4 regions of the Pseudomonas sp. LBUM1661 genome follow, and region 3 is predicted to be linked to each of the others. Evidence: predicted binding sites of a transcription regulator. Region 3 holds the regulator's gene; each other region holds the start of a gene.
What was found. The regulator sigma-54, encoded in region 3, starts transcription at its own class of promoters, with help from an activator protein. The targets are predictions, from matches to a motif close to ANTGGCATNNANNTTGCTNT.
Positions count from the first base shown of each region.

Region 1: ACA057_RS07815 (flagellar basal body rod protein FlgF) is a predicted target of sigma-54. The motif match lies at 2,077-2,096, and genes of this name have one in related genera.
Region 2: ACA057_RS09150 (circularly permuted type 2 ATP-grasp protein) is a predicted target of sigma-54. The motif match lies at 5,867-5,886, and genes of this name have one in related genera.
Region 4: ACA057_RS26840 (pilin) is a predicted target of sigma-54. The motif match lies at 4,967-4,986, and genes of this name have one in related genera.

Region 1 is NZ_CP166794.1:1,719,511-1,727,085, forward strand. Features, by position in the region: gene ACA057_RS07810 (sigma-54-dependent transcriptional regulator) at 347-1,912, shown strand; gene ACA057_RS07815 (flagellar basal body rod protein FlgF) at 2,151-2,891, shown strand; gene flgG (flagellar basal-body rod protein FlgG) at 2,937-3,722, shown strand; gene flgH (flagellar basal body L-ring protein FlgH) at 3,774-4,469, shown strand; gene ACA057_RS07830 (flagellar basal body P-ring protein FlgI) at 4,497-5,585, shown strand; gene flgJ (flagellar assembly peptidoglycan hydrolase FlgJ) at 5,597-6,895, shown strand; gene flgK (flagellar hook-associated protein FlgK) at 6,919-7,575, shown strand, end outside.
Region 2 is NZ_CP166794.1:1,971,279-1,978,853, forward strand. Features, by position in the region: gene ACA057_RS09110 (1,2-dihydroxy-3-keto-5-methylthiopentene dioxygenase) at 1-451, shown strand, start outside; gene ACA057_RS09115 (DUF3509 domain-containing protein) at 563-841, opposite strand; gene ACA057_RS09120 (long-chain-acyl-CoA synthetase) at 1,185-3,023, shown strand; gene ACA057_RS09125 (ankyrin repeat domain-containing protein) at 3,121-3,633, shown strand; gene ACA057_RS09130 (hypothetical protein) at 3,727-4,257, shown strand; gene ACA057_RS09135 (PLDc N-terminal domain-containing protein) at 4,328-4,519, shown strand; gene ACA057_RS09140 (hypothetical protein) at 4,750-4,983, shown strand; gene ACA057_RS09145 (ribonuclease E inhibitor RraB) at 5,197-5,538, shown strand; gene ACA057_RS09150 (circularly permuted type 2 ATP-grasp protein) at 5,919-7,328, shown strand; gene ACA057_RS09155 (alpha-E domain-containing protein) at 7,341-7,575, shown strand, end outside.
Region 3 is NZ_CP166794.1:976,731-984,305, forward strand. Features, by position in the region: gene ACA057_RS04370 (HPr family phosphocarrier protein) at 1-171, opposite strand, end outside; gene rapZ (RNase adapter RapZ) at 187-1,044, opposite strand; gene ptsN (PTS IIA-like nitrogen regulatory protein PtsN) at 1,047-1,511, opposite strand; gene hpf (ribosome hibernation-promoting factor, HPF/YfiA family) at 1,524-1,832, opposite strand; gene ACA057_RS04390 (RNA polymerase factor sigma-54) at 1,907-3,400, opposite strand; gene lptB (LPS export ABC transporter ATP-binding protein) at 3,674-4,399, opposite strand; gene lptA (lipopolysaccharide transport periplasmic protein LptA) at 4,399-4,947, opposite strand; gene lptC (LPS export ABC transporter periplasmic protein LptC) at 4,934-5,506, opposite strand; gene ACA057_RS04410 (KdsC family phosphatase) at 5,514-6,038, opposite strand; gene ACA057_RS04415 (KpsF/GutQ family sugar-phosphate isomerase) at 6,038-7,012, opposite strand; gene ACA057_RS04420 (ATP-binding cassette domain-containing protein) at 7,285-7,575, shown strand, end outside.
Region 4 is NZ_CP166794.1:5,851,840-5,859,414, reverse strand. Features, by position in the region: gene ACA057_RS26870 (hypothetical protein) at 1-186, shown strand, start outside; gene yacG (DNA gyrase inhibitor YacG) at 196-396, opposite strand; gene coaE (dephospho-CoA kinase) at 393-1,016, opposite strand; gene ACA057_RS26855 (prepilin peptidase) at 1,013-1,885, opposite strand; gene ACA057_RS26850 (type II secretion system F family protein) at 1,887-3,104, opposite strand; gene pilB (type IV-A pilus assembly ATPase PilB) at 3,107-4,807, opposite strand; gene ACA057_RS26840 (pilin) at 5,033-5,446, shown strand; gene ACA057_RS26835 (BON domain-containing protein) at 5,762-6,118, shown strand; gene ACA057_RS26830 (DUF2845 domain-containing protein) at 6,386-6,682, opposite strand; gene ACA057_RS26825 (DUF748 domain-containing protein) at 6,682-7,575, opposite strand, start outside.

The sequences.
Region 1 (7,575 bases), 740 kb from region 3:
CGTTCTTGTTATGTCCTGCTATGGACTTAGAAATACCCCAAGGATTGCGAGGTTGCAGTAGGTGGTTCGCGTCATGCGTAGGAAAATTCGCCGATATTCGTAAAGTTTTCGTTACGGTTTGACGGTTGTCGCGCAGGTATTGAGATTTACGGGTTTGAAAAGCCCTCCACCTGTCACATAATCTTGACGATTATCTAAGCGCCAAATCAGAAAAGTCGGGCGCTAACCCTGTGGGAGCCAGCCTGCTGGCGATAGCGATGTGTCATTCGACATCAACATCGCCGATGCGACGCCATCGCCAGCAGGCTGGCTCCCACGGGTTAATCATCGTTTATCAGGTGTTTATATGCGTATCAAAGTCCATTGCCAGAACCGCATCGGCATCCTGCGCGACATTCTCAACCTGCTGGTGGAGTACGGGATCAACGTCGCTCGCGGCGAGGTCGGCGGTGAACATGGCAATGCCATCTACCTGCATTGCCCCAACCTGATCAACATCCAGTTCCAGGCGTTGCGACCGAAATTCGAGGCGATTGCCGGGGTCTTCGGCGTCAAGCGTGTAGGGCTGATGCCCAGCGAGCGTCGGCACATGGAGCTTAATGCGTTGCTCGGCGCCCTGGAATTCCCGGTGCTGTCGATCGACATGGGCGGCTCGATCGTCGCGGCCAACCGCGCAGCGGCGCAATTGCTCGGGGTGCGGGTGGACGAGGTGCCGGGGATTCCGTTGTCGCGCTACGCCGAGGATTTCGATTTGCCGGAACTGGTGCGCGCCAACAAGTCGCGGATCAACGGCTTGCGCGTCAAGGTAAAGGGCGACGTGTTCCTCGCTGACATCGCGCCGCTGCAATCGGAGCATGACGACAGCGAAGCCATGGCCGGCGCTGTCCTCACGTTGCACCGCGCCGACCGGGTGGGCGAGCGCATCTATAACGTGCGCAAGCAGGAGCTGCGTGGGTTCGACAGCATCTTCCAAAGCTCGAAAGTGATGGCGGCGGTGGTGCGCGAGGCACGGCGCATGGCGCCGCTGGATGCGCCGCTATTAATAGAAGGGGAAACCGGCACCGGTAAAGAGTTGCTGGCGCGAGCCTGCCATCTGGCGAGCCCTCGGGGGCAGTCACCGTTGATGGCGCTCAATTGCGCCGGACTGCCGGAATCGATGGCCGAGACCGAGTTGTTCGGCTACGGCCCCGGTGCCTTCGAAGGAGCGCGGGCTGAAGGCAAGCTTGGGCTGCTGGAACTGACGGCGGGCGGTACGCTGTTTCTCGACGGTGTCGGGGAAATGAGCCCGCGCTTGCAGGTGAAATTGCTGCGCTTCCTGCAGGACGGTTGCTTCCGGCGTGTGGGCAGTGATGAAGAGGTTTATCTGGATGTGCGCGTGATCTGCGCGACACAGGTTGACCTGTCCGAACTGTGCGCGCGCGGTGAATTTCGCCAGGATTTGTATCACCGCTTGAACGTGCTTTCGCTGCACATCCCGCCGCTGCGCGAATGCCTCGATGGTTTGACGCCGCTGGTGGAGCACTTCCTCGATCAGGCCAGTCGACAGATCGGTTGCCCGCTGCCGAAACTGGCCCCGGCCGCCATGGAACGGCTCAGTCATTACCATTGGCCGGGCAATGTGCGGCAGTTGGAGAACGTGTTGTTCCAGGCGGTTTCGCTGTGCGAGGGCGGGACGGTCAAGGCTGAACATATTCGCTTGCCGGACTACGGCGTGCGTCAGCCGCTTGGCGATTTTTCCCTCGAAGGCGGGTTGGATGCGATCGTCGGGCGCTTCGAGAAAGCGGTGCTGGAGCGCTTGTATTCCGAACATCCAAGCAGCCGGCAACTGGGCAAGCGGTTGGGGGTTTCGCACACGACCATTGCCAACAAACTGCGTGAGTACGAGGTCGGCAAAGACCCTGGCAGCGCATAGCCCTTGTAGCAACTGCTACAGGGGCGGGGTTGAGCTGCAATACCTCGATCTATTGCCGCGAAGCGGCATAACACCGCCGGTTTTTCGTCTTCGACACAATCCCAGATTCCCCTCTACACCCCCTCAAGTCCTTTGTTTGCCGGGCCCAACGTCGCCAGAAAAAAGTTGGTCTGCAAATTGCTTATGGCTGATCAGTACAGCAGTGGGCGGCAAACGTCCGGCATGCAGAGGAAAGAGTGTGGACAAGTACCTTTATGTGGCAATGACCGGCGCCAGCCAGAATGCACTGGCGCAGAAGGCTCATGCGAACAACCTGGCGAACATTTCCACCAACGGCTTCCAGAAAGACCTGGAGCAGGCGCGGTCGATGCCGGTGTTCGGCGACAGCTTTCCGGCGCGTGCGTTTGCCCTGTCCGAGCGTCCGGCCACCGATTTTTCCCCGGGCGCCCTGGTAGAAACCGGTCGCGACCTCGATGTCGCGGTGCAAGGCAATGGCTGGATTGCTGTGCAGAACCCTGACGGCGGCGAAAGCTACGTGCGCACCGGCAGCCTGAACGTTGACGCTCTCGGCGTATTGCGGGCCGGCAATGGTATGCCGGTGATGGGCAACGGCGGGCCGATCGCCGTGCCGCCCGAGCAGCAAATCGAAATAGGCGAGGACGGCACCATCAGCATTCGTGCGATGGGCGAAGGCCCGCGCGTGATGGCCGAAGTCGACCGCATCAAACTGGTCGACCCTGATTTCAAGAACATGACCAAAGGCCTGGACGGTTCGATTCACACCAAGGACGGCAAGCCGGCGCAAGCCGATGCCAACGTCAAGCTGGTGTCCGGGTTCCTCGAGTCGAGCAACGTCAATGCCGTGGAAGAGATGACGTCGGTGCTGGCCCTGGCCAAGCAATTCGAGCTGCACATCAAAATGATGAACACCGCCAAAGAAGACGACCAGGCCATGGCTCGGGTCTTGCAGATCAGCTAATTATCAGAACGTCGCGCCGTAAAACAGGCGCACGAGGAGAATCGAATGCTTCCGGCTCTATGGGTTGCCAAAACAGGTCTGTCCGCCCAGGACACCAACCTGACGACCATTTCCAACAACCTGGCCAACGTGTCGACCACGGGCTTCAAACGTGACCGCGCCGAGTTCCAGGATTTGCTCTACCAGATCAAACGCCAGCCGGGCGCCCAGTCGACCCAGGACAGCGAACTGCCGTCGGGCCTGCAATTGGGTACCGGTGTGCGCATCGTCGGCACCCAGAAAAACTTCACCGCCGGCAGTCTGCAAACCACCGAACAGCCTCTGGACATGGCCATCGACGGTCGCGGTTTCTTCCAGATCCTGCAGCCGGACGGCACCACGTCCTACACCCGTGACGGTACGTTCCACCTGGACTCCAACGGCCAGATCGTCAACGCCAGCGGCTTCGCCCTGGAACCGGCGATTGTCATCCCGAACGATGCCCAGACCTTCACGGTCGGTCGCGACGGCACCGTGTCCATCACCGTGACCGGCAACCCGGCCTCACAAGTGATCGGCAACCTGCAAACCGCCGACTTCATCAACCCGGCCGGCCTGCAAGCGGTGGGCAACAACCTGTTCCTGGAAACCGCTGCCAGCGGTGCGCCGCAAGTCGGCACGCCGGGCCTCGCCGGTTTCGGCACCACGCTGCAGAACACCCTGGAAACCTCCAACGTCAGCACCGTTGAGGAGATGGTCAACATGATCACCACTCAGCGCGCTTACGAGATGAACTCCAAGGTGATCTCCACCGCCGACCAGATGCTCTCGTTCGTCACGCAGAATCTGTAATCAGTCTATGAGGCGGCCATGAGGCCGCCTGCAACACCGTGAGGTAGGGTCATGAATCGCTTTGTTTCTGTTCTGGCATTGAGTGGGATCACCGTGCTCGCGGGCTGTGTGCCTGTGACACCCAAGCCCAATGATCCCTACTACGCCCCGGTGTTGCCGCGCACGCCGCTGCCGGCTGCCGCGAACAACGGCTCGATCTACCAGGCCGGTTTCGAACAGAACCTGTACAGCGACCGCAAGGCGTTCCGGGTCGGTGACATCATCACCATCACCCTGAACGAGAAGACCCAGGCCAGCAAAAACGCCAACTCGCAAGTGGCGAAAAACAGCAAGACCGGCATCGGCCTGAGCTCGCTGTTCGGCAGCAGTGCAACCACCAACAACCCGTTCGGCAACGGTGACCTGAGCCTGAGCGCCAGTTACGAAGGCGACCGCGCGACCAAGGGTGACAGCAAGGCCGGGCAGGGCAACAGCCTGACCGGTTCGATCACCGTGACCGTCGCCGACGTCTTGCCTAACGGCATCATCGCCGTGCGCGGCGAGAAGTGGCTGACGCTCAATACCGGTGACGAACTGGTACGCATCGCTGGCCTGGTTCGCGCCGATGACATCGCCACCGACAACACCGTGTCGTCGACCCGTGTCGCCGATGCACGCATCACCTATTCGGGCACCGGTTCGTTTGCCGATGCGAGTCAGCCAGGCTGGTTCGACCGTTTCTTCCTCAGCCCGCTGTTCCCTTTCTAGGTGGCTACGTTGAACTTCAAAAGTCTCATGGTGGCCGCTCTGTTGCTGTGCGCAGCCTTCAACGTTCAAGCCGAGCGGCTGAAGGACATCGCCAGTATTTCCGGCGTGCGTTCCAACCAATTGATCGGCTACGGCCTGGTGGTCGGGCTTAACGGCACCGGTGACCAGACGACCCAGACGCCATTCACCCTGCAGACCTTCAACAACATGCTCTCGCAGTTCGGCATCAAGGTGCCGCCGGGTTCGGGCAACGTGCAGTTGAAGAACGTCGCGGCGGTGTCGATCAGTGCCGACTTGCCGGCGTTTGCCAAGCCAGGTCAGCAGGTCGACATCACGGTTTCGTCCATCGGTAACTCCAAGAGTTTGCGCGGCGGTACGTTGCTGCTGACGCCGCTCAAGGGTATCGACGGGAATGTCTACGCAATCGCCCAGGGCAACCTGGTGGTCGGCGGTTTTGATGCTGAAGGTCGCGATGGTTCGAAGATCACCGTTAACGTGCCGTCGGCCGGGCGCATCCCTGGCGGTGCCTCGGTCGAGCGTTCGGTGCCGAGCGGTTTCAACCAGGGCAACAGCCTGACCCTGAACCTCAACCGTTCAGATTTCACCACCGCCAAGCGCATCGTCGACAAGATCAACAACATGCTCGGCCCTGGCGTGGCCCAGGCCATCGACGGCGGTTCGATTCGCGTCAGCGCGCCGCTGGACCCAAGCCAGCGGGTCGACTATCTGTCGATCCTGGAAAACCTTGAAGTCGATCCGGGTCAGGCGGTGGCGAAAGTCATCATCAACTCCCGCACCGGCACCATCGTGATCGGCCAGAACGTCAAGGTGTCCCCGGCCGCCGTGACCCACGGCAGCCTGACCGTAACCATCACCGAAGACCCGATCGTCAGCCAGCCCGGCCCTCTGTCCAATGGCCAGACGGCGGTCGTGCCACGCTCGCGGGTCAACGCCCAGCAGGAAGCCAAACCGATGTTCAAGTTCGGCCCCGGCACCACTCTCGACGAAATCGTCCGTGCGGTGAACCAGGTCGGCGCGGCACCCGGTGACTTGATGGCGATCCTTGAAGCATTGAAACAGGCCGGCGCGTTGCAAGCCGACCTGATCGTGATCTGAGGACGGCCACCATGGATATGCGCAAGAGCGGTTTTGTCAGCAGTAGCGACTCGGGTTCCTATTCGGACCTGAACCGCCTGAACCAGCTCAAGGTCGGCGACAAGGACAGTGACGGCAACATGCGCAAAGTGGCGCAGGAGTTCGAGTCGCTGTTTCTCGGTGAAATGCTCAAGTCCATGCGCTCGGCCACTGACACGCTGGGTCAGGACAATCCGCTGAACACCCCGGCCGCCAAGCAGTACCAGGAAATGTACGACCAGCAGTTGGCCGTTTCCATGTCCCGCGAGGGCGGCGGTATTGGTCTGGCCGACGTGCTGATGCGGCAGATGTCGAAGAACAAACCCATGGCGCCGGGCGAGGCCGCTGCTGCGTCTGCCGCCAAGCAACTGGCCGCGAAAGCCGCCGTGGAAACGCCGATTGCCGCCGGAACCGTTGCCACCAACGGACCGCTGTCGCGCCTCAATGGCGAACGTCCGTTGTGGGCGTCGCGTTCGCTGAAGTCGCCGGCGGGCGCGGGCGAGGGTGCTCACCACAACGACATGGCGCTGATCAATCAACGGCGTCTGGCACTGCCGCCGAAACTGGCCGACCGCTTGCTCGCCGGGCTGGTGCCGTCGGCATCGACCAACGCCGCAACGGCAGCGACCAGCCCGAATAAAATCCAGGTGCCATCGAGCACCAAGACCGGTTCCGGTCCCCTGTACAACGGCGATTGGCTGGCCTCGCAAACGGATTCCACCTCCAGCGGGCGCCTGCAGATTTATGGCCGTGCCATGGCGCAGATTCCCTTGGCACCGGCTAAGAAAGCCTTCAGTTCCGCCGACGAATTCGTCAACACCATGCTGCCGATGGCCAAAGAAGCCGCCGAGCGCATCGGCGTCGATCCGCGTTACCTGGTGGCCCAGGCGGCGCTGGAAACCGGTTGGGGCAAATCGGTCATGCGTGCCCAGGATGGCAGCAGCAGCCACAACCTGTTCGGCATCAAGGCTGGCAGCAGTTGGACGGGCGAATCGGCACGGGCGATCACCAGCGAATTCAGGAACGGCCAGAAGGTCAAGGAGACGGCGGAGTTCCGTTCCTATGGCTCCTACAAGGACAGCTTCCATGACCTGGTGACGCTGCTGCAAACCAACAATCGCTATCAAGATGTCGTGAAGTCGGCCGATAACCCAGAACAGTTTGTGCGCGAGTTGCAAAAGGCCGGTTACGCAACCGACCCGCAGTACGCGAGCAAGATTTCGCAGATAGCCAAGCAGATGACGAGTTACCAGAACTACGCTGCGGCGGGCGCTACCACCACGCCTTTATAGGCATAAGCTATAAGGTCTGAACCATGAGTTTGCTCAATATCGGGATGTCGGGTCTGGCTGCTGGCCATTCTTCGTTGCTGACCACTGGCAACAACATTGCCAACGTCGACACCGCCGGGTACTCACGCCAACAAACCGTGCAGAGCACCAAAGCCTCCGGTCAGTACGGCAATGTGTTCATCGGCACCGGTACGACGCTGGCCGATGTGCGTCGGGTGTACAACAGCTACCTCGATGCGCAGTTGCAGACCACCACCTCGCTTAATGGTGATGCGCAGGCTTACCTGGGACAGGCCACGCAAGTGGACAAACTGTTGTCCGACAGCGGCACGGGCATTACCAAAACCCTGCAGTCGTTTTTCTCGTCGTTGCAAACGCTGTCCGGCAACTCCAACGACACCGCTGCGCGTCAGGCGTTGTTGACCAATGCCCAAGCCTTGACCAGTCGCGTCAATGCCATTTCCCAGCAGTTGCAGCAGCAGGGCACGTACATCAACGATCAGCTGGGCTCGATGGCCGACCAGGTCAATAAGCTGGCGGCGACCGTAGCAGCCTACAACCAGAAAATCAGTGAGGTCAGTGGTTCGGGTGGCCAGCCCAACGACCTGCTGGATCAGCGTAATGAAACGGTTCGCCAGCTCTCCGAGCTGGTCGGCGTGCAGGTCAGCGAAAACAACGGC
Region 2 (7,575 bases), 990 kb from region 3:
GGGCGTGCGCTTCGACCGCTGGCAAGCCGCCGCGAAGATCCAGCCGGGTGCCAGCCAGGAAGACATGATTGCCGCTTATCAGGCGCCAATCGACAAGCTGATGACCGAGCGCGGTTACCTCGGCATTGACGTGGTCAGCCTCAACAGCGATGACCCGCAAACAACCGAGTTGCGTGCCAGGTTCCTCGACGAACACCACCATGGCGAAGACGCAGTACGATTTTTCGTCGCCGGTCGTGGGTTGTTCAGCCTGCACATCGACGATTACGTCTACGCCGTGCTCTGCGAAAAAAATGACCTGATCATCGTGCCGGCCGGTACGAAGTACTGGTTCGACATGGGCGAGCATCCGCACTTTATAACGATCCGTCTGTGCAAAAGCCCTGAAGGCTGCGAGGCCAACTTCACCGGCGATGACATCGCCAGCCGCTTCCCGCTGCTCGAAGACTGAAACCACGACGCCTCACCTGTAGGAGCAGGTAAGGGTTTGCGGGATTGCAGAAACAACTCAGGCCGTGAAGCGAAAGCTTGCACGGCCTGTTTGTTTGCAGCGTGGAACGGTTTATGCCGAGTGGTAGGTCGGCAATGCAAACCGCTGCTGGCTTTGCAGCATCGAGATCTGTGGCAGTTCGCTGGCCTGTTCGGCAAGGTCACGGCGAATCGCGCTGATCACCCACGACAGCTGGTCACCAGCATGCAATTGCTGATAAGAAATCGAGCGTTTGAAGACTTTACCTTCGCTGCTGCGCAGGGTCAGCAGAATGCCACCGTCAGGTCGTGCCTGGGTGGTCACGTCGAAGTTGGAGAACAAGGACGAAAATTTTTCTTGGATCAGGCTCATGTCTGTCAGCTCCGTTAGCTCTTGAATGGCAAGCATGCAGAGGTAGTTGCAGTGATTGTGCCAGCACCTGATTTTTTAAAAATCCTTACAAATCAATAAGATAGTTTTTCACTGTTTTTTTACTTTCGTGCAATCTGCATGAAAGGCCATCGTGCATCCTGCATTTTGCGTGGTCGGTGAAGATTGGATGGAACCAATTGGCCGGGCGGAGGTTCACGTTACCCGCCGCCTCGGCCGCGGATACAAAACATTTCAAAAACCGCGTGTACAGCTCAAGAACCGCTGACGTATTTTCGGGATCAATCACCGCCGCCCGACAATAAGAACATCGAACGGGAGCCACATGAGCCGCACGCCGAACGACACGATTACCTGGGGCATGATGCTCCGCAAGCTGCCTTCCATTGCCAAAACCATTCCCCGAGTGGTGAAAGGCATGAAAGTCGCCAACATCAAGGACCCGACCCAACCGTGCGGCCTCGGCTGGAGTTTCGAGCAAGCCACTTCGCGCAATCCCGATGGCCCGGCGCTGCTGCACGGTGACGTGCTGCTGACTTATGCACAGGTCAACCAGTGGGCCAACCGCATCGCTCATCACTTGATCGCCCAAGGCATTGGCAAGGGCGATGGGGTCGCGGTGTTCATCGAGAACCGCCCGGAACTGTTGGTGACGATTTTGGCGGTGGCCAAGGTCGGTGCGATCAGTGCCTTGCTCAATACCTCGCAGACCCGCGATACCCTGGCGCACAGCCTGAACCTGGTGGCGCCAGCGGCGATCATTGTCGGCGAAGAGCTGGTCCCGGCGTTTACCGCGGTTCGCGATCGAGTGTCGATCGAGGCATCGCGCACCTGGTTCGTTGCCGATCAAGACACCTACACCTACCCGGGTATTGCGCCCGACGGTTTCATCAACCTGATGACTGCCAGTGTCGACGCTCCCAGCGACAATCCCGCCAGCAGCCAGCAGGTTTTCTTCGACGATCCTTGCTTCTTTATCTACACCTCGGGCACCACCGGCTTGCCCAAGGCCGGCATCTTCAAGCACGGCCGCTGGATGCGCAGCTCCGCGAGCTTCGGCATGATCGCGCTGGACATGCGCCCCGAGGACGTCGTCTATTGCACCTTGCCGCTTTATCACGCCACCGGGCTGTGCGTGTGCTGGGGCTCGGCCATCAGCGGCGCCTCGGGGTTTGCCATCCGTCGCAAGTTCAGCGCCAGTCAGTTCTGGAACGACGTGCGCAAATACCGCGCGACCACCCTCGGTTACGTCGGCGAATTATGCCGCTACCTGGTCGATCAACCGGCCAGTGCTGACGACAGCAAACACAGCGTGACAAAAATGATCGGCAACGGCCTGCGGCCCGGCGCGTGGAGCGAGTTCAAGACGCGGTTCGGGGTTAACCACATCTGTGAGCTGTATGCCGCCAGCGACGGCAATATCGGCTTCACCAACATTCTCAATTTTGACAACACCGTCGGTTTTTCCCTGATGTCATGGGCGTTGGCGGCGTACGACCACGACAGCGGCGCACCGATTCGCGATGCCAAGGGTTTCATGCGCAAAGTCGCCAAGGGCGAGCAGGGGCTGTTGCTGGCGAAAATCGACGACAAGGCGCCGCTGGACGGCTACACCGATCCGCAGAAGACCGAAAAGGTTGTGCTCCACGACGTGTTCGAGAAAGGCGATCGCTACTTCAACACCGGCGACCTGCTGCGCAACATCGGTTTTGGTCACGCGCAGTTCGTCGACCGCTTGGGCGACACCTATCGCTGGAAGGGCGAAAACGTCTCGACCACCGAGGTCGAGAACATCCTCCTGCAGCATCCGAATATTTCCGAAGCCGTGGCCTACGGGGTGGAAATCCACAACACCAACGGCCGCGCCGGGATGGCCGCGATCACGCCTGCCGAATCCCTCGCGACCCTGGATTTCAGCGAACTGCTGGCCTTCGCCCGTCAGCAAATGCCTGCCTACGCAGTGCCGTTGTTCCTGCGGGTGAAGGTAAAAATGGAGACCACCGGAACCTTCAAATACCAGAAGACCCGCCTCAAGGACGAAGCCTTCGACCCGAATAAAACCGGTGACGATCCGATCTATGCCTGGCTGCCGGGGACCCAGACTTATGTGCAGGTGACCGAGCAGCTGCTGGCGGACATTCAAAGCGGCAAGCACCGTTATTGAATGTGGCTATGGCCGTCCATGAGAAAAAAGGAGTGACAGTGTCGGGGCTGCTCGGGAAACTGTCGGCTTTCCGATTGACCGAATGATGGAGTCCCTCATGTCAGACCAAAGCCGCCAGATGACCCCCGAAGAAGCCGCTGAATTTGCCGAACAGGTATTCAACAAAGCGCGCGAGGGTGATGCGGCCATGATGGCTGCGCTGCTGACCAAGGGCCTGCCGCCGAACCTGCGCAATCACAAGGGCGATACCTTGCTGATGCTGGCCGCGTACCACGGACATGTCGAGACCGTGAAAGTCTTGCTGGAACACAAGGCCGACCCGGAAATCCGCAACGACAACGGCCAAAGCCCGATTGCCGGCGCGGCGTTCAAGGGTGACCTGGCGGTGGTCAAGGCGTTGGTCGAAGGGGGCGCGCAAGTGGAAGGCTCGTCGTTCGACGGCCGTACGGCGCTGATGATGGCGGCGATGTTCAACCGCGTCGAAATCGTCGACTACCTGATCAGCAAGGGCGCCGACCCGAAAGCCAAGGACGCCAATGGCGTCTCGGCGCTGGATGCGGCCAAGACCATGGGCGCGGTCGATACCACCGCGCAACTCGAGAAACTCTAGGCCTGATTCTGTAGGAGCGGGCAAGCCTCGCTCCTACAAGGTAATGGTATCCTTCGCGCCCTAAATTTTCCCTCGTTACAGGATCTGCCCCTCATGAAAGCCGCACTCATCGAACTCATCAGCAAAATCAGCTCCGGGTGCATGAGCGACGACGAAATCCTCAAAGTCGCTGACGAAGCGGCCCAGGCCTACGCCGATCCAGAGGCTTTTCTGACGGCCAATCCAGACATCAACTACGACGACACCTTCCCGATGCCGTTGGGTGAATGGGTTGTGGTCGGCAGTTTGCCCGAGACGGTGTTGTTCCAGGCCGACACCTACACGGACTTGTTCGCGCAGATCGTCGCCTCGTTCGGCCCCGGTGTTGATTTCAACATCAAACCCAAGCAACTGGCCAAGACCGAAGCCCTGACCGCGCTCAATCGCATTCAGGTGCAGATGAGCAGCATGAACAAGGAAAACGGCGGCTACGTGCTGATGAACTTCAGCCAGTTGCTCGACGATGAACTGCAAGTGGTGCTGGTTTTCGGCAACGACGTGCCGCGCGTGCTCGAGTTGTGCGCCGAAGTCGGCATCGCCGCCGCGCCTTCCCTGGAAGCCTTGAAAGTGGCGATCCACGTTTGATGGAATAAAACGGAACCCTTGCCATGGCCGGCTATCCTAAGAGGGCAAACCACTCTTAGGGAGCGTCACCATGGGTTCCACGTTCAACGGCCTGATTGGCCTGATCATTCTTGCCCTGGACATCTGGGCAATCATCAACGTCCTGAAAAGTGGCGCCGACACCGGGATGAAAATCGTCTGGGTGCTGCTGATCCTGTTGCTGCCAGTCCTCGGCCTGATCATCTGGGCCATTGCCGGCCCACGAGGCAACGTGCGCATCTGACAAACGAACACACCGCCCCTGTAGGAGCGAGCGATGCGGCGACCCGACTTGCCCGCGAAAAACGATGACGCGGTCTTTCTGTTAAATCGCGGTATCGTTCTTTGCGGGCAAGTCGGGTCACCGCATCGCTCGCTCCTGCAAGTCATACCGGTAATCCGGTTGAACGATCAGTCAGGGTAAAAGTCCAGATAGTTGTAAGCCCATTTGCGGGTTTGATCGAGGAGGCACTGATGCAAAAGTGGAAAATCACTTTCGTGGATGATCACGGCGAAACGGTCGAAGAAGTCTTTGAGTGCGATGAGTGCCCGGATAACGAACACGCCGCCAAACTCATCAAGGCCCGGCTCCTGCCTGTCGCTGCCGAACTGGATCTGAACGATCTGGAAGGGCGAACCGCTGATGCGAGCGTTAAAAGTCTCAAGACCCAGAACAGCATAGAAATCCTCGGCATCACGCCAATCTGAACATCTCCTGTCGCATTCTCAACCAGACCTTGGCAGCGCCTCTATCTTGGGGCTACTCTGCAATCGAGATCAGCGAACGGATCGCTAAGGTCTGGTCTTGTCAGCTACATGCTTGTGTCCCAATGGCAATTTGCTTGCCGCATCGCGCGCACTGTTCGGTTGCGCGCGTCGGGAGTACGGAAAGTCTATCCATCGGTTTGAGGAGGACGTTTCATGAGCACAGCCTATCAAGAAGACATCAGCAGCAGCGTGCTGCGCCGCATGAAAGAAGGCGGTTTTGACTTTTCACGATTCCATCCCATCGAGTTCTACGCCATTTTCCCGGACGAGGAGCGGGCGCGCAGGGCGGCAGGGCATTACTGTGGTGAATCCTTGAATGCACAAATCAGCGTGCGCGACGACGGCGCGTGGTACCTGGAACTGAGCAAAGTGATGTACGCCACCTACGACGGCATCGGCGACTTTGAGCAGGACTTCGAGGCAGTGGTCGAGCCTTTGGGCGGCATCATCGAAGGATGGGGCGTCAAGCAGGAGGTACGAGGGCGACTCGCATAACCTTATGAACAGTGACAACGCTCAGCAACGGCTGACCTTCGGGTTGGCCGTTTTCGTTTGTGGCTTTCTGATTCACAACATTTCAAACAGACAAAAAAAACCGCCTGAGCAGGCGGCTAAAGGGAAGTTCGGTACGTTTTTCAGCGAATGCAGCGATTATCCGCATCGTCTGCCGGGCAGTGAAATCAACTCTGGCTATGCTGGTGATAGGCGACACCATTGCGTCGCAATGAGGCGGGGGCGATCAGGTTGGGGCATTTGCCGCACAGGATTGGTGCGGTGTGTGCGCAGCGATTATCCAACTGATTGATATCAAAGCGTTTATGCCGATGGCACGGGCCTTGCGAAGGCCTGCATGTCCGGGTGACAAGGAGTACGGCATGATCCGCACCTATTTTGATGAGATGTACGATGCCGGCGGCCAGGTCCGCCCGCATTATCGGGAGTTTGCCCGTTGGCTGGCCGAAACGCCTGACGAGCTATTGGCACAACGGCGACGCGAGGCCGATCTGTTATTTCATCGCGCCGGGATAACGTTCACGCTCTATGGTGATGAGCAAGGGACAGAGCGCCTGATTCCCTTCGACACCATTCCCCGCAGCATTCCCGCCAGCGAATGGCGAATCGTCGAACGTGGCTGTATCCAACGGGTCAAGGCGCTGAACATGTTCCTCGCCGACCTCTATCACGAGCAACGCATCATCAAGGCCGGCATCATTCCGGCCGAGCAGGTGCTGGCCAACGAGCAATACCAGTTGGCGATGCAAGGGCTGGATCTGCACCGGGATATCTATTCCCACATCTCCGGTGTCGACCTGGTGCGCGATGGCGACGGCACGTACTACGTGCTCGAAGACAATCTTCGTACACCGAGCGGCGTGAGCTACATGCTCGAAGACCGCAAGATGATGATGCGCCTGTTTCCCGAGCTGTTCGCGGCGCAGCGTATCGCGCCCATCGATCACTACCCGAACCTGCTGCTCGACACCCTGAAAAGCTCCAGCCCGATCGACAACCCGAGCGTGGTGGTGCTGACGCCGGGGCGCTTCAACAGCGCGTTTTTCGAGCATGCCTTTCTCGCTCGGGAAATGGGCGTCGAGCTGGTGGAAGGCGCGGATTTGTTTGTGCGTGACGACAAGGTATTCATGCGCACCACCGACGGGCCGAAAGCCGTCGACGTCATTTATCGCCGCCTCGACGATGCGTTCCTCGACCCGCTGGCGTTCAACCCGGATTCGATGCTCGGCGTTCCAGGCCTGTTGTCGTCGTACCGCTCGGGCAACGTGGTGCTGGCGAATGCCATCGGCACCGGGGTTGCGGACGACAAGTCGGTGTATCCCTTCGTCACCGACATGATCCGTTTCTACCTGGATGAAGAGCCAATCCTGAAGAACGTTCCGACGTTCCAGTGTCGTAATCCCTCCGAACTTTCCCACGTGCTGGCCAACCTTCCAGACCTCGTGGTCAAGGAAACCCAGGGCTCGGGCGGTTACGGAATGCTGGTGGGGCCGGCGGCGACGGCGGCGGAAATCGAAGCCTTTCGCGCGCGGATCAAAGCCAAGCCGCATGCGTACATCGCGCAACCGACGTTGTCTTTGTCGACCTGTCCGACCTTTGTCGAAAACGGCATTGCGCCACGCCACATCGACCTGCGTCCGTTTGTATTGTCTGGCCGCGAAACCCGGGTTGTGCCCGGCGGTTTGACCCGTGTCGCCCTGCGCGAAGGCTCCCTGGTGGTGAATTCCTCCCAGGGTGGCGGAACCAAGGACACCTGGGTGGTCGAGGATTGAAGGAAGCCTGTCATGTTAAGTAGAACTGCCTCGGATTTGTATTGGATGTCGCGTTACCTGGAGCGGGCGGAAAACCTCGCACGGATGCTCGACATCAGTTATTCGCTGTCGCTGATGCCACAGGATGGCCGCGGTGATGGTTTGCACGAACTCGCCATGCCGTTGCTGATTACCGGCACCCTCGACGATTACCTGGAGCGCCACGGCGAGCTGCATGCCGAACGGCTGCTGCATTTCTTCGCCCTCG
Region 3 (7,575 bases):
CGCCGCCAGCATCATCATGGCCATGATGCTTTTACCGTCGACCGTGGTTTCCGGCGTGCGTCCTACCCTGATTGTGCAATCCTTGAACTCACCGGCGACACCGACGAATTTGGCGGAAGCACGGGCGTGCAGGCCCAGTTTGTTGATGATTTCGATTTCCAGAGCAGGCATCGCGATGTGAATCCTTTAGCTGAGGTCGCGGTGGCGGACCTGGACGTTCTTCAGGGTTTTTTGCAGGGTCTGGCCGAGACGTTCGGTCAGGTAGACGGAGCGGTGATGCCCGCCGGTGCAGCCAATGGCAATGGTGACATAAGCACGATTACTGGCGGCAAAGCGGGGCAGCCACTTGAGCAGGTACGTGGAGATGTCCTGGAACATCTCTTCCACGTCCGGCTGTGCGGCCAGGTATTCGGCCACCGGTTGGTCGAGCCCGGATTGCGCGCGCAGTTCTGGCTTCCAGTACGGGTTCGGCAGGCAGCGCACGTCGAACACCAGGTCGGCGTCCACCGGCATGCCACGCTTGAAACCGAAAGACTCCACCAGGAACGCAGTACCGGGTTCCGGCTGGTTCAACAGGCGCAGTTTGATGGTGTCGCGCAGCTGGTAAAGGTTCAGGTTGGTGGTGTTGACTTTGAGATCCGCGAGGTCGGCAATCGGGCCGAGCAGGCTGGTTTCATCGTTGATCGCCTCGGCCAGCGAGCGATTGGCGCTGCTCAGCGGGTGGCGACGACGGGTTTCCGAAAAGCGTTTGAGCAGGGTTTCTTCGTCGGCATCCAGGTACAGGACATCGCACTGGATATGCCGGCTGCGGACTTCTTCGAGCAGTTCCGGAAAGCGCGACAGGTGACTTGGCAAGTTGCGTGCGTCAATCGACACGGCAACCAGCGGTTGTGCCAGTTCGGTGTGAATCAACGCGCGTTCGGCCAGCTCCGGCAGCAAGCCGGCGGGCAAGTTGTCGATGCAGTAGTAGCCGTTGTCCTCAAGGACATCGAGCGCGGTACTTTTACCTGAGCCGGAACGGCCACTGACGATGATCAAACGCATGATTACTGACCGTTTTGCTCGTCCAGGACAACCTGATACAAGGCTTCATTGCTCGGGGCGCTGCGCAGTTTTTCGCGCACTTCCTTGCGATCGAGCATGCTGGCGATCTGGCGCAATAGCTCCAGGTGCGCATCGGTGGCGGCTTCCGGCACCAGCAGAACGAACAGCAGGTCAACCGGGGCGCCGTCGATGGCGTCGAAATCAATAGGGGCGTCGAGGTGCATCAAGGCGCTGATGGGTGCGGAGCAACCCTTCAGGCGGCAGTGGGGGATGGCGATGCCGTTACCAAAACCGGTAGAACCGAGTTTTTCACGGGCGACCAGACTCTCGAAGACATCCTGCATGGCCAGATCCGGCACTTCGCGATGGATTAGGTTGGCAATTTGCTCGAGGGCTTTCTTTTTACTGCCGCCCGGCACGTTCACGAGGGAACGGCCGGGGGTCAGGATGCTTTCAAGTCGGATCATGAGTTGGGAGTGTTAACGACCGGTCGCACCCTGGAGGAGGCTCTGGGTCTTTTCCTTATGCTTTTTGAGTTGTTTATCCAGCTTGTCGGTCAATGCGTCGATCGCTGCGTACATATCGGTATGTTCCGCGTTAGCGACCACTTCATTGCCGGGAATATGCAGCGTGGCTTCGATTTTCTGCTTGAGCTTTTCGACCGTCATCGTCACTTGGACGTTGGTGATCTTGTCGAAATGCCGTTCCAATCGTTCGAGTTTTTCGCCGATGTAGGTGCGAAGAGGTTCGGTCACTTCCAGTTGGTGTCCACTGATGTTGACTTGCATACAGCTTCTCCTTCGTTGCCAGTGCATAAAGCGGCAGGCAGAAATGCCTGCCACTGGAACGCTGTGGCGTGGCTCTACATCAACCGCTTGCGTTCGCTCGAAGGCGCGATTCCTAAGGACTCGCGGTACTTGGCGACGGTGCGGCGAGCCACCTGAATGCCTTGTGCCTCCAGTAAACCAGCGATCTTGCTGTCACTCAACGGCTTTTTCTGATTTTCCGCAGCAACCAGTTTTTTGATGATCGCGCGAATCGCCGTGGACGAGCATTCGCCGCCCTCGGAGGTGCTGACGTGGCTGGAGAAAAAGTATTTCAGTTCATAAATACCGCGAGGGGTATGCATGAATTTTTGCGTGGTGACCCGGGAAATCGTCGACTCGTGCATGCCGACCGCTTCGGCGATGTCATGCAGCACCAGCGGTTTCATGGCTTCGTCGCCGTATTCCAGGAAGCCGCGCTGATGCTCGACGATCTGGGTGGCCACTTTCATCAGGGTTTCGTTGCGGCTTTGCAGGCTTTTGATGAACCAGCGGGCCTCTTGCAGCTGGTTGCGCATGAAGGTGTTGTCGGCGCTGGTGTCGGCGCGGCGCACAAACCCGGCGTACTGCGCGTTGACCCGAAGGCGTGGCACCGACTCCTGATTGAGCTCTACCAGCCAGCGCTCGTTGTCCTTGCGCACGATCACGTCGGGCACCACGTATTCGGCTTCACTGGACTCGATTTGCGAGCCGGGGCGCGGGTTGAGGCTCTGCACCAGCTCAATCACCTGGCGCAGTTCATCTTCCTTGAGCTTCATGCGCCGCATCAATTGGCTGTAGTCGCGGCTGCCGAGCAGGTCAATGTAATCGGAGACCAGACGCTTGGCCTCGGTCAGCCATGGGGTCTTGGCGGGCAACTGGCGTAATTGCAGCAGCAGGCATTCACCCAGGTTGCGGGCGCCGATGCCGGCAGGTTCGAATTGCTGGATGCGGTGCAGGACGGCTTCAATCTCGTCCAGTTCGATGTCCAGTTCCGGATCGAAGGCTTCGAGGATTTCCTCGAGGGTTTCGTCCAGGTAGCCCTGATTGTTGATGCAGTCGATCAGGGTCACGGCGATCAGGCGATCGGTGTCGGACATCGGTGCCAGGTTCAGTTGCCACAGCAGGTGGCTTTGCAGGCTTTCGCCGGCCGACGTGCGGGTGGTGAAATCCCACTCGTCGTCATCGTTGCTCGGCAGGCTGCTGGCGCTGGTCTGGTAGACGTCTTCCCACGCGGTATCGACCGGCAGTTCGTTGGGAATGCGCTCGTTCCAGTCACCTTCCTCGAGGTTATCCACCGTCGGGGCGGTTTCCTGGTAAGAGGGTTCCGAAACATCGGCGTTGGGTAGTTGTTCGGCTTTGTCGGCCAACGGGTCGGCGTTATCGAAGTCGTCGCCTTCTTCCTGGCGTTCGAGCATCGGATTGGACTCCAGGGCCTCCTGGATTTCCTGTTGCAGGTCCAGGGTCGACAATTGGAGCAGGCGGATGGCCTGTTGCAGCTGCGGTGTCATCGTCAGCTGCTGGCCCATTCTCAAGACTAGCGATGGTTTCATGGCAGGGGCTTAACACCTTATTCGCCGGCGCACATGCGCCATCCACTACAGAGCGCCGGAGCGCCAAACATAAGCAAATTATATGCCCGAAACTGCAGCGTTTGCCTAGAGCGCCGTAACAATAAAAAGCTGCAAAGTTTTATTGACACATTGAACCGACTGGCTTCGGAAAATCTTTGAAGCGTCGCGTTTGCCTAGAGCGCCGTAACAATAAAAAAAAGTTGATTTTTTATCGAGACAAGCGCTCGGTCGACTGGCCACGCACCCCGGCGTTTACAGGCGGAACTCATGGCCCAGGTACACTTCCTTGACCAGTTCGTTGGCCAGGATGGTGGCAGAGTCACCTTCGGCGATCAGTTGGCCATCGTTGACGATGTAGGCGGTTTCGCAGATATCCAGGGTTTCACGGACGTTGTGGTCGGTGATCAGCACGCCAATGCCCTTGGCCTTGAGGTGGTGGATGATCTGCTTGATGTCGCCCACCGAAATCGGGTCCACACCGGCGAAGGGTTCGTCGAGGAGGATGAATTTCGGGTTGGTGGCCAGAGCGCGGGCGATTTCCACACGGCGGCGTTCACCACCGGACAGGCTCATGCCAAGGTTGTCGCGGATGTGGCTGATGTGGAATTCCTGCAGCAGGCTTTCCAGCTCCTTGCGACGACCGGCCTTGTCGAGTTCCTTGCGGGTCTCGAGGATGGCCATGATGTTATCGGCTACCGAGAGTTTGCGGAAGATCGACGCTTCTTGCGGAAGATAGCCGATACCGGCCTTCGCACGACCGTGCATCGGCTGGTGGCTGACGTCCAGATCGTCGATCAGCACGCGACCCTGATCGGCCTGTACCAGGCCGACAATCATATAAAAACAGGTGGTTTTGCCGGCGCCGTTCGGGCCAAGCAGGCCGACGATCTGACCGCTGTCGATAGACAGGCTGACGTCACGCACGACCTGGCGGCTCTTGTAGCTCTTGGCCAAGTGCTGAGCTTTCAGAGTTGCCATTACTGGGCCTTTTGCTCGTCGGTTTTCTTCTTCGGCTGAATCACCATGTCGATGCGCGGACGCGACTCGGTGACCTTGTTGCCTGTAGCGCGACCGGCGCTCGCAAGCTTTTTAACGGTGTCATAGACGATTTTCTCGCCTTGGGTGACGTTGTTGTCCTTGTCGATGACTTTGGCGCGATCGATCAGGACGACGCGGTTTTGCGAGGCGTGGTACTGGATAGTCACCCCGTAACCCTGCACAGGCTTGGTGTCGCCCGCAGTTTGCAGCTGCTCGAAATAGGCGAGGTTGCCGACCGAGGTCACGACGTCGATGTCGCCGGTCGGGGTGCGGGTGATCGTCACGGTGTTGCCGGTGACTTTCATCGAGCCCTGGGTAATGATCACGTCGCCTTTATAGGTGGCAACGCCATTCTTGTCGTCCAGTTGGGCATCGTCGGCCTGAATGCGGATTGGCTGCTCTTGATCGTTCGGCAGAGCCCAGGCGCTCACGCTTCCCAGTGCTGCGCCCAGACTGAGCAAAATAGGGAGGGTTTTAACGAGCCTCATACTGTCCTCTTACGTTCGATAGCAGGTGTATCCTGCTTTCTTTCAAGTACGCTTTCATGCCGTTGCCTGTCGATACACCGCCAGCGCCGTCGATTCTAACGGGTTGATCGGTCTGCGCATATTGCTGCTGCGGGAACACAGTCATACGGGTGGTGGTAATCAGGGTCTTGCGGTTTTTCTCATCGAAACGCGTAATGCGAACCGAGTCGATCAGTTCGACTTGAGTGCCGTCCGGATTGACTTCGCCGCGTTCACTCTGGACGTGCCAAGGGAATGCGGTACCGCGAAACATGTTCAGGTCCGGATTGGTCAGCAACGTCACTTCGGTCGCTTTCAGGTGTTCGACCTTGTCGGACGTCATTTCGTATTGCAGCCCGCCGTCGGGCAAGTACTGCACGCTGTGGGCGTTGATGGCGTAATAGTCGATCGCGGTTTCATCGACCTTGGCCACAGGCTTGTCGAGGAAGCGTTCGGGGCTGATGTTCCAGTAGCCGACCGCCGCGAATATCGCTGCGATGCAACCGAACACCAGGATGTTGCGAAACTTTTTGCTCAGCATAGTTGGCTCACAGGTACGCAGCGTTGGCCGCATCGAGGCGGCCTTGGGCGCGCAGGATCAATTCGCAGAATTCGCGAGCGGCACCCTCGCCACCGCGGGCCTGGGTGATGCCGTGGGCGTGTTCGCGCACGAAGCTGGCGGCATTGGCCACCGCCATGCCCAGGCCCACACGGCGAATCACCGGCAGGTCCGGCAGGTCGTCGCCGAGATAAGCCACTTCTTCATAGCTTAGATTGAGCTGGGCAAGAAGCCCGTCGAGTACCACAAGTTTGTCTTCGCGTCCCTGGAACAGGTGTGGAATGCCGAGGTTCTTCGCGCGTCGCTCCACGACCGGGGTCTTGCGACCGCTGATGATAGCGGTCTGCACGCCGGCTGCCATCAACATCTTGATGCCCTGGCCGTCGAGGGTGTTGAACGTCTTGAATTCACTGCCGTCTTCGAGGAAGTACAGGCGTCCGTCGGTCAGCACGCCATCGACGTCGAAAACCGCCAGTTTGATGTGCTTGCCGCGTTGCAGCAGATCGGTGCTCATTACATGACTCCTGCGCGCAGCAGATCGGACAGGTTGAAGGCGCCGATCGGACGGTCCTCCTTGTCCACCACCACCAGCGCGTTGATTCGGTGGTCTTCCATGATTTTCAGGGCTTCGGCCGCCAGCATGTCGGGGCGCGCAGTCTTGCCGTGAAGGGTCATGACTTCGTCGATGGTCGTGTGATGGATATCGACGGGGCGGTCCAGCGTGCGACGCAAATCGCCGTCGGTGAAGATCCCGGCGAGTTTGCCATCGGCTTCGAGGATTGCCGTCATGCCCAGGCCTTTGCGGGTCATTTCCATCAGCGCGTCCTTGAGCAGGGTGCCGCGCGGGACTTGCGGCAGCTCTTTTCCGGCGTGCATGACGTTTTCCACTTTCAGCAGCAGGCGTCGGCCCAGTGCGCCGCCCGGGTGGGAAAAGGCGAAATCTTCAGCGGTAAAACCACGGGCTTCCAGCAACGCAACGGCCAGGGCGTCGCCCATGACCAGGGCGGCGGTGGTCGACGAGGTCGGTGCCAGGTTCAGCGGGCAGGCTTCGTGCTCGACGTGTACGTTCAGGTTCACTTCGGCGGCCTTGGCCAGCGGTGAATCGGGGTTGCCGGTCACGCTGATCAGTTGAATGCCCAGGCGCTTGATCAGCGGCAGCAGGGTGACGATTTCATTGGTGGAGCCCGAATTCGACAGCGCCAGAATGATGTCGTCGCGGGTGATCATGCCCATGTCGCCGTGGCTGGCTTCGGCCGGGTGCACGAAAAAGGCCGTGGTGCCGGTGCTGGCCAGGGTGGCGGCGATCTTGTTGCCGATGTGCCCTGACTTGCCCATGCCGACCACGACGACGCGGCCCTTGCTGGCCAGAATCATCTCGCAAGCGCGTACGAAATCTGCGTCGATACGGGGCAGCAAGCCTTGGACGGCTTCCAGTTCGAGGCGGATGGTGCGTTGTGCAGATTGAATCAGGTCGCTGGATTGGCTCATGTTAGAAATCGTATAGCCTGAAAAGGCGGCGATTATAACGGTAATGATCGAAACCCTCACGCAAGTTCGTCGCGCATTGTAATTCGCTGTTACTTAATCCCTCTGAATGAAGCGTTTTGCCTGTCATATTGCTGAATATGGCCCGGCTTCGGCCTTTGGCGCCAGGCCTGTGCAGTGATATAGTTCGCCGCCAGTTCGGCCTGCCCGGGAGGTATGTGCTTTCGAGAGAAAGTCAGGCGTCCGAGTGAGAGGCTGCATCGCAAGGAGTTTAGATGAGTGCCGATAAAGCCTACGCGGTCGAGCTGAAGGGACTGACCTTCAAGCGCGGCGCGCGCAGCATTTTCAATAACGTCGATATCCGTATCCCGCGCGGCAAGGTCACCGGCATCATGGGACCTTCCGGGTGTGGCAAGACCACGCTGTTGCGGCTGATGGGCGCACAGTTGCGGCCCACCAAGGGCGAAGTCTGGGTCAACGGCCAGAATCTGCCGAAACTGTCTCGCAGCGACCTGTTCGATGCGCGCAAGCACATGGGCGTGCTGTTTCAGAGTGGCGCGCTGTTT
Region 4 (7,575 bases), 1.9 Mb from region 3:
TTGCGCCAGAGTCTGGATGTGGCGCAGGAAGTGGGGTTTGATCCGGGGTTGAGCCTGCGCGCCTTGCTCAGCGCGGTGGTGCAGCAGAGCAAGGCTGTGCGCAGTATCGAGGACCTGGCCGACGAGTTGCAGTTTCTCGCCGAGAACCTCGATGAAGAGGAAGACTACGGCTTCATGCGACCCTGATACCGTGGATCAGTGACGCGGTTCGAAGTCTTCGCTGAACATCTCGTCTTCGGCATCCGGGCTCACCGGAATCTTGTGTTCTTCCGACGCCCAGGCGCCCAGGTCGATCAGTTTGCAACGGTCCGAACAGAACGGCCGGAACGTGCTTTCGGCGCTCCATTCAACAGGGGCGCCACAGGTTGGGCAATTGACGGTTGGGGTTTGGCTCATGACTGGCCTCCACGCAATGTTAGGTAAAAGTGATGCAGGCGTTCGACCTCGCTGTGCAGCCAGGCGAGGTCGCGGTCGTTGACCACCACATCGTCGGCATGGGCCACGCGATCCTGGCGGCTGGACTGGGCCTTGAGGATTGCCTGGACCTGTTGTTCGCTGGTCTGGTCACGCCGCAGGGTGCGTTCGATCTGTAGCTGTTCGGGGGCATCGATCACCAGCACCCGTTGGGTCATGGCGTACTGCCCGGACTCGATCAGCAGCGGTGAAACCAGAATCGCGTAAGGTGATTGTGCCTTGGCCAGATGATCGGTGATTTCCTTGGCGATCAGCGGATGCAGCAACGCTTCGAGCCAGAGACGTTGCTCCGGCACTTCAAAGATCAGTTTGCGCAGTGCCGCTCGGTCCAGTTGCCCATCCGCCAGCAACACGCCGGGGCCAAAGTGTTCGGCAATTTTCGCCAGCGCCGGGCGACCCGGCTCCACCACCCAGCGCGCCGCATGATCGGCGTCCACCACGTGCACGCCCAGGTCGATGAAGTGCTGCGCAGCGGCGCTTTTGCCGCTGCCGATGCCGCCGGTCAAGCCGAGAATCCAGGGTTTTTCCACAGGGTTATTCATTTCAAACCGACAAACTGCCAATAGAAGTCGGTTATTTGACCACCCCAGAGCAGCGCAATCCAGCCGGCAATTGCCAGGAAGGGGCCGAAGGGGATCGGCGTGGAGGTTTTCGCGTTACGCAAACGCAGCAACATCACGCCGACAACCGCGCCCACCAGCGACGACAACAGGAGGGTCAGCGGCAAAATCTGCCAGCCGCCCCAGGCGCCAAACAGGGCCAACAGCTTGAAATCACCATGGCCCATGCCGTCCTTGCCGGTGAGCAACTTGAACAGCCAGAACACCGACCACAACGCCATGTAACCGGCTATCGCGCCCCACAGCGCCTCATTTAATGGCACGAACAGGCTGAAGCTGTTGACGATCAGCCCCAGCCACATCAGCGGCAGCACCAGCACATCCGGCAGCAGCTGATGCTCGGCGTCGATCAGGCTCATGGCCAACAGGCCCCAGGTCAGGACCAGCGCCAGGCACGCCGGCCAACCAACACCGAAGTGCCAGGCGATGAAGGCCGACAACAGACCGCAGGCCAGCTCGGTCATGGGATAGCGTTTGCTGATCGGCGTCGCGCAACTTGAACAGCGCCCGCGCAGGCACACATAACTGATGAGCGGAATATTTTCCCAGGCACGAATCCGGTGTCCGCACCGGGGGCACTGGGAGTGCGGCAGCAGCAGGTTATAGGTCGGCAGTGGGGTTTCGGTCGGCAGCCCCAGCATGTCGTGAGCCTGCACCCGCCACTCACGCTCGAGCATTTTCGGCAGGCGCCAGATCACCACGTTGAGAAAGCTGCCGATCAGCAGGCCGACCACCCCGGCGATGACAACGAAGGCCAGCGGGTAGACAGACAGGATTTCGTTCAAGGGCATGTCAGATCGCTGAGCCGAGTTGGAAGATAGGCAGGTACATCGCAACCACCAGGCCGCCGACGATAACACCCAGCACCACCATGATGAACGGCTCCATCAGACTGGTGAGGTTATCGACCATGTTGTCCACTTCGTCTTCGTAGAAACTCGCGACCTTGTCGAGCATGTCGTCCAGTGCGCCGGACTCTTCGCCAATCGCGGTCATCTGGATCGCCATGTTCGGAAAGATGCCGGAGCTGCGCATCGAGAAGTTCAGTTGCATACCGGTGGAAACGTCCTGCTTGATGCGCAGCACCGCCCGCTTGAACACGATGTTGCCGGTGGCGCCCGCCACTGATTCGAGGGCTTCCACCAGCGGCACGCCCGCGGCAAAGGTGGTCGACAGCGTGCGGGCGTAACGGGCCACGGCGGACTTGTACATCAGAGTGCCAACCAGGGGCAATTTCAGCAGCCAGGTGTCCATCCGGTCGCGAAAGACTTGCGACGTCTTAAAGGCATGGCGCATGCCGAAAATCGCTGCGATCAGCACGCCGAGCAGCGCCCACCACCACGCCTGCATAAATTCCGACAAGCCGATGACCATCACGGTGAAGGCCGGCAATTCGGCGCCAAAGCCTTTGAACACCGATTCGAACTGCGGCACCACCTTGACCAGCAGAATCCCGGTGACAATGATTGCGACGAACACCACGGCCAGTGGGTAAGTCATGGCTTTCTTGATCTTGGCCTTGAGGCTTTCGCTCTTTTCCTTGTAGGTCGCTACCCGCTCCAACAGGGTGTCCAGCGCACCGGCCTGTTCGCCGGCATCGACCAGGTTGCAGTAGAGCTCATCGAAATACTGCGGCTTTTTGCGCAGGGACGCGGCGAAGCTGTTACCCGCGGCGACTTCCTGTTTGACCTCGTCCACCAGTTTGCGCATGGCCGGGTTATCGAAGCCCTCACCGATGATCTCGAACGACTGCAGCAACGGTACGCCGGCTTTCATCATGGTTGCCATTTGCCGGGTGAACAGGGCAATTTCCTGGGCCTTGATGCGCTTGCCCAGGTTGAGAATCGAGGCGGATTTCTTGCGCACCTTGCCGGGGTTGATGCCTTGTTTGCGCAGTTGGGCCTTGATCAGTGCCGGGTTTTGACCGCTGAGTTCGCCGGTCATTTTCGTGCCTTGCCGGTTGGTGCCTTCCCAGGCATACACGCTGATTTTTGCTGCTTTGACCGCCATGTTCAGTCCTTGGTGACCCGGTTGATTTCTTCAAGGCTGGTGATGCCTTGCATGGCCTTGAGCAGCCCGGAAGTGCGCAGGTCGTTGAAACCGTCCTTGCGCATCTGGATGTCGATTTCCAGTGAGTTGCCTTCGGCCATGATCAGCCGTTGCAGCTCCGGTGTGTTCTTCACCACTTCATAAATCCCCGTTCGCCCTTTGTAACCGCCATTGCAGTGTTCGCAACCGACCGGCTCATAGATCGTGAACGAGCCGATGCGTTCCTCGGGGAAGCCTTCCTTGAGCAACGCCTCGCGGGGAATTTCGATGGGTTTCTTGCAATGGCTGCACAGTTTGCGCGCCAGGCGTTGGGCGATAATCAGGCTGACCGAGGTGGCAATGTTGAACCCCTGAATGCCCATGTTGTGCAGGCGGGTCAGGGTTTCCGCGGCGCTGTTGGTGTGCAGGGTCGACAGCACGAGGTGCCCGGTCTGGGCGGCCTTGATCGCGATTTCCGCGGTTTCGAGGTCGCGGATTTCGCCGACCATGATCACGTCCGGGTCCTGGCGCAGAAACGAGCGCAGCGCCTGGGCAAAGCCCAGTCCCTGTTTGGCATTGACGTTGACCTGGTTGATGCCTTCCATGTTGATCTCCACCGGGTCTTCGGCGGTGGAGATGTTGATGTCCACGGTGTTGAGAATATTCAGGCCGGTGTAGAGCGACACGGTCTTGCCCGAACCGGTCGGGCCGGTCACCAGAATCATTCCCTGTGGCTGCTTGAGCGCGGCCATGTACAGGTCTTTCTGGTCGGGTTCGTAGCCGAGGGCGTCGATGCCCATTTGCGCGCTGGACGGATCGAGGATCCGGATCACCACTTTCTCGCCCCACAAGGTCGGCAGGGTGTTGACCCGGAAGTCGATGGACTTGCTCTTGGACAGGCGCATCTTGATCCGCCCGTCCTGGGGTTTGCGTCGCTCGGAGATGTCGAGGCTGGCCATGACTTTCAGGCGCGCGGCGATGCGGTTGGCCAGTTGAATCGGTGGCTTGGCGACTTCACGCAACATGCCGTCGGTGCGCATCCGCACGCGGTAGGTTTTTTCGTAGGGCTCGAAATGCAGGTCGGAAGAGCCGCTCTTGATCGCATCGAGCAGCATTTTGTGGACGAAGCGCACCACGGGCGCGTCGTCGGCATCCTGTCCGGCGATGGCGTCCTGGTTGTGGTCATCGTTGGATTCGATGTCGACGCCATCGAGGTCGACGTCGGCCATGTCTTCGAGGCCGGAATTGTGGCTGTCGAAGAACTTTTCGATGGCATCCGTGAGTTTGTCGTCCTCCACCAGAATGGCTTCGGTCGTGAGCCCGGTGCTGAACTGGATGTCGTTGATGACCTGGTGATTGGATGGGTCGGAAATCCCCACGAACAACTTATTACCGCGTCGCCAGAGGGGCAGGGCGTGGTGCTGGCGGATCAGTTTCTCGCTGACCAGGCCCTTGGGCTGGGTGTCCTTGTCCAGGCAGTTGAGGTCGAGCAGGGCCATGCCGAAGTGTTCCGAAGCGATCTCGGCGACCTGGCGACTTTTCACCAGTTTGTTCTGCACCAGGTAGCTGACCAGTGAGATGCGGTTACGTTGGGCTTGCTGATACGCCTGTTGCGCGCTTTTGTCAGTGAGCAGCTCGGCCAGGACCAATTGCTTGGCCAGACCGCTAAGGGCGATGTCGTTCATTGGGGTTCCGGACGCAGACAGTTCATGACTTATAGCCTAGTCAAGCCGAGGAACCAAACCAGCGTCGGTCAGGTGACAAAAAGTGTCAGATAGTGCGGATACTGGGGGTAGGAAAGGGCGTTGCACTGGCGTCGCGCCCCGCCAACAGGGAATACGGCGGTTGGCATGGGCTGTGCTGCGGCTAATTCAGATCATGAGATTCCGACTCATGCATGGAGCCTGTCTATGAACACTCAAAAAGGTTTTACCCTGATCGAGCTGCTGATCGTGGTGGCGATCATCGGGATTCTGGCGACGTTTGCCTTGCCGCAATATGCCAAGTACCAGGCAAGGGCCAAGGTGACGGCGAGCATGGCCGAGATCGCCGCATTGAAAGTGCCATTCGAAGACATTATCAATCAGGGCACGGATCCGACGCTTGCGCTGATCGGTGGTACCGCGACGACGGGTAACTGCACCATTACCGCTTCGGGTACGGCTTCCACTGGAGTGGGCGCTATTGGCTGCGTCATTCTTAATGCACCGGGTCAGGTACTCAACCAAACCATCACGCTCTCACGGACGATGACGGGAGGTTGGACCTGTGCGACAACCGTCAATCAGGAATACGCCCCTAAAGGCTGCACCGGTAAAGCCTGATTGATATCCGTTCTGCCAATACCCCGCCTCTTGCGAAGCGGGGTATTTTTTTGCCTGTCAGTCGAGAAAACCAGTGAAAGAAAGAAACTCTCAACAATTCATGGCCTTAGGCCGCAGACAAAACCCGCAACTTGCATGTCGATAATTTCCAACTCATGCAATTTGCATGATTCCGAAAATTAGGTGTTTTGTTATCTTATTGATTTATAACGATTAATTACCTGTCTCAAAGTTGGCACAGCGTTCGCAACATACCCAGTAACCCTGCTGACAAGACAACCCAGCAGACTTTCTAGAAAAACAGGAGTTACTCGTATGAAGAAGTTCGCTATCGCTGCCGCTACTGCTACCGCGCTGACCCTGACCATGGCCAACGTCGCATTTGCACAGACTACTCAAACTACCCAAGCCCCGATGACACTGGCGGCCGGTGAAGTTACCCAGGCCAAGGAAGCTACTTCCGACACTTGGATCACTACCAAAGTCAAAAGTGACCTGGTAACTGAAAAAGGCATTCCTGGTACCGATATCAAAGTTGAAACCAACAAAGGCGTCGTGTCCCTGTCGTCCACTGTTGCGGTGACCGACGCACAGAAAGCCACCGCTGTTGCGATCACCAAGAAAATCAAAGGCGTCAAAGCGGTCTCCGCTGACGGCCTGAAAGCCGAGTAAGGCAAGGCTTCTCGCCTGGACTGGGAGAAGGCGCGGCAGGTGAGCCGAGTCATACACCTGCTGCTGGAGAGTTCATGCGAAAGGCCATAAGGATGTGGCCATTACAGGCCCCGGACATTCGTGTTCGGGGCCTGTTCTATTGTGGGCAACACAAAATAATTGTGGGAGCGAGCCTGCTCGCGAAGACGGATTAACTTTCACCACATCTGTTGGATGAAAGTCCGCTTTCGCGAGCAGGCTCGCTCCCACCTTGGGTTTGTGGTGGGTTTAGTTGCCGCGTTTGCTGGTGATCTGCTTCAAGCGATTGCCTTCAAACCGCAGGTACTGGTACATCCCTCCGTTGGGCCCGTAGGTCCATTCCTCGACCTGAAACTCTTCCCGTCGGTTGGCGCTGCGCTTGTAGCCCAATAGATCGCGGCTGACCGGCTCACCGCATTTCTGCAGCACTTCGCTGGACCTGTCGCCAACGCTGACCAACTGGCTGCCGCAGCGCAGGGTATCCGCCGCCGAGGCCTGGCTGGCGCTCAGCGCCAATGCCAGGCTCACCAGCAATCGTCTGATCATCACTCGGCGTCCAGATGCAGGGGCGTTACCACTCGACCGTCACTTTCCGCTTCGCCCAACTGGGCGTCGATGAAGTACACACGGTCATCGGCCAACTGGCCCTTGTCGACCAAGTAGTCTTTGATGCTGCTGGCGCGTTCCTGGCCCAACTGACGTAACAGCACGTCGCTGGAGCTCCAGAACTTGATCACGCCCTCACGCATTTTCGCGGTGCGTTCTTCCTTGCCCAGATCCTTCCATTCAGCCGGCGGCTGGGTCTTCAGGCGGATGCGGTAGATGCCTTCCAGCAGCGGACCTTTTTCGCTGTCCGGCACTTGCAGTAATGACGCCTGGGCCGGCACCTTGTCACCACGGCGCTGGAGCATTTTGTAGTAGTTGTACTGGTATTCCCGTTCCAAGCGTTGCTCGGCAATCAGCGGGCCATCACTGCTGGCGGCAGCGGTGCCTTCGATTTCCAGGCGCAGGGCCGGACGTTCCTTGAGCGCCTGGGACAGTTTGACCAGCGAACCCTCGGCCTCTTTGCTCAGGTCGCTTGAACCCGGTGCAAACGACACCGTGCCCAAGTCTTCCGAACCGCCGCCACTGACCAGCCCGCCAATCATTTTGAACGGCGCGGCGGCGGCTTTGACGATCAGGTTGCGCAAGGTCTGCCAGACAATCGGCATGATGCTGAACTGCGGGTTGTTCAGGTCACCGGTCACCGGCAGCTCGATGGAAATCTTGCCGTCGACGTCCTTGAGCAACGCGATGGCCAGCTTCAGCGGCAGGCTTACGGCGTCCGGACTGTCGACTTTTTCACCCAGTTGCAGCTGTTCGACCACCACTTTGTTTTCGGCCTTGAGCTGGCCCTTGGTGATCAGGTAATGCAGGTCGAGATTGAGCCGGCCCTTGCG